3 regions of the Micromonospora zamorensis genome follow, and region 1 is predicted to be linked to each of the others. Evidence: riboswitches for the same ligand, from Rfam matches in the RefSeq annotation. Region 1 holds a riboswitch; each other region holds the start of a gene.

The links. Region 1 has a riboswitch for cyclic di-AMP ahead of GA0070619_RS06360 (C39 family peptidase). Riboswitches for the same ligand answer to the same signal wherever they lie in the genome.
Region 2: it holds a riboswitch for cyclic di-AMP, as region 1 does, so the genes downstream of both, GA0070619_RS30885 (coiled-coil domain-containing protein) here and GA0070619_RS06360 (C39 family peptidase) in region 1, are expected to answer to the same signal.
Region 3: it holds a riboswitch for cyclic di-AMP, as region 1 does, so the genes downstream of both, GA0070619_RS20575 (coiled-coil domain-containing protein) here and GA0070619_RS06360 (C39 family peptidase) in region 1, are expected to answer to the same signal.

Annotation. Positions count from the first base shown of each region.
Region 1 covers NZ_LT607755.1:1,409,615-1,411,871, forward strand. Annotated here, with positions in the region: gene GA0070619_RS06355 (hypothetical protein) at 1-351, shown strand, start outside; cyclic di-AMP (ydaO/yuaA leader) riboswitch at 636-777, shown strand; gene GA0070619_RS06360 (C39 family peptidase) at 1,011-1,865, shown strand; gene GA0070619_RS06365 (alpha/beta fold hydrolase) at 1,999-2,257, shown strand, end outside.
Region 2 covers NZ_LT607755.1:6,849,230-6,851,486, reverse strand. Annotated here, with positions in the region: gene GA0070619_RS30890 (YibE/F family protein) at 1-783, shown strand, start outside; cyclic di-AMP (ydaO/yuaA leader) riboswitch at 950-1,080, shown strand; gene GA0070619_RS30885 (coiled-coil domain-containing protein) at 1,085-2,104, shown strand; gene GA0070619_RS30880 (carbonic anhydrase) at 2,161-2,257, opposite strand, start outside.
Region 3 covers NZ_LT607755.1:4,690,410-4,692,666, reverse strand. Annotated here, with positions in the region: gene GA0070619_RS20575 (coiled-coil domain-containing protein) at 68-1,132, opposite strand; cyclic di-AMP (ydaO/yuaA leader) riboswitch at 1,138-1,269, opposite strand; gene GA0070619_RS20570 (cation diffusion facilitator family transporter) at 1,382-2,257, opposite strand, start outside.

The DNA.
Region 1 (2,257 bases):
CGCGCGGCGGCGGCGGCGCACTGGCGGGGCGACCTGACCATGGCGCAGTTCGGCGACGTGTTCGGGCACCGGCACGGTTGGGATCCCCGGCGGCACCCGGTCGAGCAGGAGGTGCTGCTGAGCCGGGCGATCCGGGACGCGAGGCTGGCCGACTACCAGGCCGCAGCCACCCGGGAGCGGGCCGCCTGGCGGGACGCGGAACTGGCCGCCGAGTCGGCCCGCACTCTCGCCGAGGAGGCGTACGCGGCAGCGGCCCGGCTGCGGCCGAACCCGGTACCCGCCCGCCGGGCGGCTACCCGGGCGTTCCGTCCCGCCCTCGCGGCACGTTGGCGCCCGGCTCGCGCGGGTTGAGCCCGATCCGTTATGTGAGCCCGGTCATGTCAATGGCGAATCGGGCGTCGGGCACGATTGGCTCGATTCTTCCCGTGATTGTGGCCGCATAATTGGCGGCCTGTCCGGTTGTCGCCCGCAGGCGTCGCCGTAACCGGTTGTCCCATCGAGTCACATCATCGGCAATACGCGCAGAAATTGTCGCGCCGATTGGGGTTTACGCAGGTGAACCCGGCTTGGCAGGGTGAGAGCCGGCCAGTACTGTCGTCCTGTCCGGTGCGGTAACCGTTCGCAAGAGGCGACGCCGCGCCGACCCGCTCAATCGTGATCTACGAACCGGGGACCCATCAGTAAGTCCGGGGTGAATCCGCGAGCCACGGCCCGCGGTAGGGCGATCTTCCCGCCCGAATCCGTCAGCTAACCCGGTAGGCGGTGTCGGAAGGAGTTCCATCCTCGTGCAGCACCTTTCCACCCCTCGGTTGTTCCTTCGCCTCCACGGCGTAGCGGTGCCCCCGCTCATTCGTCCAGTGACGGTGAGCTGACCCCCCCGGGTCATCGCCTAACCGCCCGGCCACGCCGGGCGTTCCCCTGAGCGGTTCACCATCCGCGGACCATCGTCCGCGCGTTGGCGCCTGCCCGGATGCCGGTCCGGCCCCGGTGTGCCGCTCTCCCCCCGATCCGTGGAGGACCCCGTGAAGCACACCCTGAAGCGTCAGCTCCGTCGCCTCACCACCGAGCGCCCCTACCAGATCGTTGTCGCCTCCGCTGCGGCCCTCGCGATCGCCAGCACCACCGGCGCCCTGGTCACCAGCGCCGACGACGCCCCGGCCAGCCAGCACACCGTGACCACTGTCGCCGAGATGCGCAGCGACACCGCTGCCTCCCGCAGCGAGGCGCGCGACGCGTCCCCCTCGGCCAGCACCGCACCGACCACCGCCGCCCCCGCGCCGGCCACCAGTGCCGCGTCACCCGCGGCCAAGGCCAGCAGCAACCCGGATCTGACCCGTAAGCCGGAGCGGCCGAAGCCGCCGGCGACCAAGGTGCTCGACTACGACTACCAGGCGCAGAACACGTACTACAACTGCGGCCCGGCTGCCACCCGCAACGCTCTCAGCGCCGCCGGAATCGACCGCACCCAGAACGAGCTCGGCGCCGAGCTGGGCACCACCGAGATGGGCACCAACTCGGCCCTGGACACCACCCGGGTGCTCAACGCCGAGGTGAAGGGCTCCCCGTACCGGACCCGGATGTTCGCCGGCACGCCCAGCCCGGCCCAGATGGACCAGCTCCAGGCCGACGTCGTCAAGGCCATCACCGACGGCCGTGGCGTGGTCGCCAACGTCGTCGGCGACGCCACCGACACCAACGGCGGCTGGCACTCCTACGGCGGCGGGCACTACATCGCCGTGGTGGGTTACAAGGACAACGGCCGGACCGTGCGAATCGCCGACTCGGCCAACGCGGCCGACGCGTCGTACTGGATCACCACGATCGACCTGGCCAACTGGATCGCCAGCCGGGGCTACTCCGCCTGACCCAGGCACGTTGACCGCTTCGGGCGCCGTCCCCCACAAGGGGCCGGCGCCCGCGGCGTCTTCACCGAGCGGTCAGGCCTGCGCCGCATCGACCACCCTCGTACCTGGTCGCGAACCGTGGGAGACTGCGGCCGTGGTGGATGAATCAGGTGGCCGGGCAGGCCGTGGGCCGATCCTGTTGCTGCTGCACGGGATGGGGGCGACCGGGGACGTCTGGCTGCCCTCGGCCCCACTGCTGAAGCAGCACTGGCCCGGGCGGTGGCTGGCACCGGACCTTGCCGGTCACGGCTGGTCGGCCCCGCTGCCGTCGTACTCCTTTGATGGGTTCGCCGAGCGGATCGCCCACGGCCTGGTCGCCGACGACCGGATCGTCGTGCTCGGGCACTCGCTGG
Region 2 (2,257 bases), 1.7 Mb from region 1:
CTGCTGGTGGCGGTGGTCGGCGCAGCCCTGATCATGTTCGTGGTGCTCTACCTGACGCACGGGGTCACCGCACAGACCTCGGTCGCGGTGCTCGGCACCCTGGGCAGCCTGGTGCTGACCGGCGTGCTCGCCACCATCGCCACGGCGGCAACCCACCTCACCGGCTTCGGCAGCGAGGACGCCACCACGCTGTCGATGTTCCAGGGCGACGTGGACCTGCACGGTCTGCTGCTCGCCGGGATCATCATCGGCTCGCTCGGGGTGCTCGACGACGTGACGGTCACCCAGGCGGCCACCGTCACCGAGCTGGCGCACGCCAACCCCGGCCTGACCCGGTTGCAGCTCTACCGGGCCGCGACCCGGGTCGGCCGCGCGCACATCGCCTCCACTGTCAACACCATCGTGCTGGCGTACGCGGGCGCGTCGCTGCCCCTGCTGCTCCTGCTCACCGCCGACGCACGGCCGATCGGGCAGATCCTCACCAGCGAGTTCCTCGCGCAGGAGATCGTCCGCAGCGCGGTCGCCACCCTCGGCCTGATCGCCGCCGTGCCACTGACCACCGGGCTGGCCGCAGTGGTGACCGCAGCCGGGCGCACGGACGCCACACCGTCCACCGACGCTTCCGCCCCGCGACCTCAGCCGGACCGGGCGGAGGCACTGGCCGCACTCATCTCACCGCGAGCGGGTCGCTCCGACGAGCCGGAACCGACGCGGACCCCACCCCCATCCACCGCCACCGACGGGTGGCCGGAGCCGAACAGGAGCACGGATACGGCATGGTGACACTCCTCAGCGTGACCAGATCGGGCGTCCACCCTGAGAACCACGTCACTGGTCACTCAACGCTATGGCGAAATGACGCTTTTGGTCGGCATCCAGGCGTAGCTCACACGACCGACTCTCGGGTAACCTCGCTGCCGGTTACCGATGAAGGCGCGAAGCGGCGCCTGCGGTGCCACCGCCCAATCGCCAACCGGCGAATCGGGGACCCAGGTACGTGGGGTGAATCCGCGTCAGCGGTAGGGGCCACTTCCGCCCCGAACCCGTCAGCTAACCCGGTCGGCGGTCGACGGAAGGGAACATTGTGACGGCACCCCTACGCCGCTGGTTGACACCCGTGGTGGCCGTGATCGCCGCATTGACCGTGCTCGCCGGGCCCCTCCCGGCCCACGCCGCCCCGACGACCCCCACACCGTCCGGGCACGAGGAGGACGGCGAGCCGCAGCTGCTCACCGACGTCATCGAGCAGGCCAACCGCGACTACTCCGCCGCCAAGTCCCAACTGGACAAATCCAAGAAGCGGCAGTTGGAGCTGGCCCTGGAGGTCGACCGGGCAAAGGCCGACCTGGACGCGTTGACCCCACAGGTCGGGCTGATCGCCGCCCAGTCGTACCGGACCGGCCGGATCGGCGCGCTCGCGATGCTGCTGGAGAGCAAGGCTCCCGACGCCTTCGTCCAGCGCGCCGCGGTGCTCGACGAGATGAACATGGTCAATGAGAAGAAGCTCGCCGAGGTCAACACGGCGAAGGCCCGCGCCGAGCAGGCCAAGCTGGCCCTCGACGCGGAGGTCCGCGAGCAGCAGAAGCAGACCGCCCTGATGGCGAAGCGGAAGAGCGAGGCGGACAAGGCGCTCTCCCTCGTTGGCGGCAAGGGCTTCACCGGCGGCCTGGTGGACGCCACCTCGAAGGTGGCCAAGATCGGGCCGGGTCGCACCGCCGACGGTGACTGGAAGCCGCAGTCGTGCAGCGAGAATGACCCGACCACGTCCGGTTGCGTCACGCCCCGCACGCTGCACGCGTACAAGGAGGTCAAGGCGGCCGGCTACAACCGGTTCGTCGGCTGCTACCGATCCGGTGGGCCGTGGGAGCACCCGAAGGGCCGTGCCTGCGACTGGTCGCTGCAGAAGAGCGGCTTCGCCCCGTGGCACAACGATGACACCCGGAGGTACGGCAACAACGTCGCCGCCTTCCTCATCCGTAACGCCGACCGGCTGGGCATCTACTACGTGATCTGGAACCGGCAGATCTGGTTCCCGGCGACCGGCTGGAGTTCGTACAGCGGGCCGTCGAACCACACCGACCACGTCCACATGTCGCTGCTCTGACCCGCTGAACCCTCGCCGAGGGCCGTTCCGCGTCGCGCGGAGCGGCCCTCGTCGCGTCAGGCGGCGGCGGGCGCGGCCGGGTCGAGGGGCCCGGCCTCCTCGCCGAGCGTCGCGAAGCCGGCCGGCACGGCGGCCACCGGGCGGACCGCTCCG
Region 3 (2,257 bases), 3.3 Mb from region 1:
ACGAACGTGATGCCTGTGAGTCATCTTGATGACTCACAGGCATCACACACTTTGGGGAACGGCCGGATCAGTAGACCGACAGGTGCACGTGGTTGGTGTGGTCGCTGGACGGGTCGCCACCCGCCCCGCTGTAGGACTTCCATCCGCTGCTGGGCAGCCAGATCTGCCTGTACCAGATCACGTACAGCACGGCGAGCCGGTCGGCGTTGCGGATGAAGTACGCGGCCAGGTTGTTGCCGTACGTCTTGTCGCCGCCGGTGGCGTCACCGCCGAAGCCGCCCGTCTGGGCCGCGAAGTCGCAGGCCCGGCCCTTCGGGTGTTCGCCGGAGCCGCTGGGGCGGTGGCAGGAGACGTACCGGGTGAAGCCGGCCGCCTTGGCCTGGTTGAGGGCGTGCAGGGTGCGCGGGGTGATGCAGCCGCTGGCCGGCGTGGGGTCGTTGACGCTGCACGTCTCCGACGGCCAGGAGCCGTCGGAGTTGCGCGGCGCGGCCTTCGCGTTGGCGGCGGAGGTGCCCCGGTTGGAGTCGGTGTCGGCGGCGGGCTGCGGCTTGGGGGTGGTGGCCACCGTCAGGGCCCGTTCGGCCTGCTCCTTGCGCTTGGCCATCACCGCGACCTGCTTGCGCTGCTCGTTGATCTCACCGTTCAGGGCGACCTGGGTGCGGTTGGCCTGGTCCTTGCTGCTGAGCAGGTCGCGCAGCACCCGGTCCTCGTTGGCGGCCACCGCGTCCAGTGCGGCTGCCCGGTCCATGAAGCCTTCCGGGCTGTCGCTGTTGAGCAGCGCCGACATCGCGCTGAGCCGGCCGGTGCGGTACGCGACGCCGGCGATCTCGCCGACCTTGCCGCTGCGTTGGTTGAGCTCGACCTCGATGGTCTTCAGTTGGGTGGTGAGCTGCTGCTGCCGCTGCACCGAGGCGTCCAGGGCGCGCTTCGCGTCCAGGTAGCCCTTGCTGGCCGCCTCGAGTTGGGCTCGCAGCGCGGGGGTGCCACCCTCCTCGTCGGAGTCGGGGGCGGCGGCCCGCAGGCCGGTCGGGGGAGCGGCCGAGGCGGTGCCGGCCGGGAGCGCGACGCCGAGGGCGAACATCGCGACGATCAGGGCCGCCAGTCGGGCGGCGGGTGGTCGTGCTGGTGCCACTGTGCATGTCCTTCCGTCAGCCGCCGACCGGGTTAGCTGACGGGTTCGGGACGGAAGATCCCTACCGCTGACGCGGATGCACCCCAGGTACGTGGTTCCCCGGTTCGCCCTCGCGGGCGATTAGGCGGCGACCACCACCGGCGCCGGGAGGGCGCCGCCTGGTGGAGGCCGGGACCGAGCCTACCGGTGCCGGTGGGGTGGTTGCAGCCAATGTGACGGACGGTGCGTGCGTCGTCACGAGAGCTGCTGTCACCACTCGATCGAGCCACACGCTCCGGAGGCGGCGCCCGGCTCGATCTGCAACGTCGCGTGCTCGATCCGGAAGTCGTCGTGCAGGGCCGTACGCGCGGCGGTGAGCACCGCGCCGACCTCCGCCCCGGGTGCCATGGTCAGGTGTGCGGAGGCCACGTCCATGCCGGAGGTGAGCGTCCAGACGTGCAGGTCGTGCACCTCGACCACACCGGGGACCGCGGCCAGTCGGTCGTGCACGGCGGTCACCTGGAGGTGCTCCGGGGCGGCCTGCACCAGGATGCGGACGGCGGCCCGTGCCAGCCGCCAGGTGCGCGGGAGGATGAACACGCCGATGGCGACGGCGACCAGCGGGTCGGCCCACCACCAGTCGGTGACGGTGATGAGCAGTGCGGCGCCGATCACGCCGACCGAGCCGAGCAGGTCGCCGAGCACCTCCAGGTAGGCACCCTGAAGGTTGATGCTCTCCCGGGCTCCGGTGCGGAGCAGGGCGAAGGCGGCGATGTTGGCGAGCAGGCCGAGCACGGCCACCGCGAGCATCGGGCCGGCGATGACCTCGTGCGGGTCGCCGAAGCGGCGGATCGCCTCGATCACCACGTAGATCGCGACGCCGGAGAGCAGGACGGCGTTGGCCAGCGCGGCGAGCACCTCGAGTCGGTAGAGCCCGAAGGTGCGCTGCGGGTCGCCGGTGGCCCGCCGGGTCGCGGTGATCGCGGCGAGCGCCATCCCGATGCCGAGCACGTCGGTGAACATGTGCCCGGCGTCGGAGAGCAGGGCGAGCGAGCCGGTGTGCAGGGCGGCCACCGCCTCGACCACCATCAGGGTGGCGAGCAGCCCGAATGCCGCCCAGAGGCGGCCCCGGTGCTGGTGTGCGGC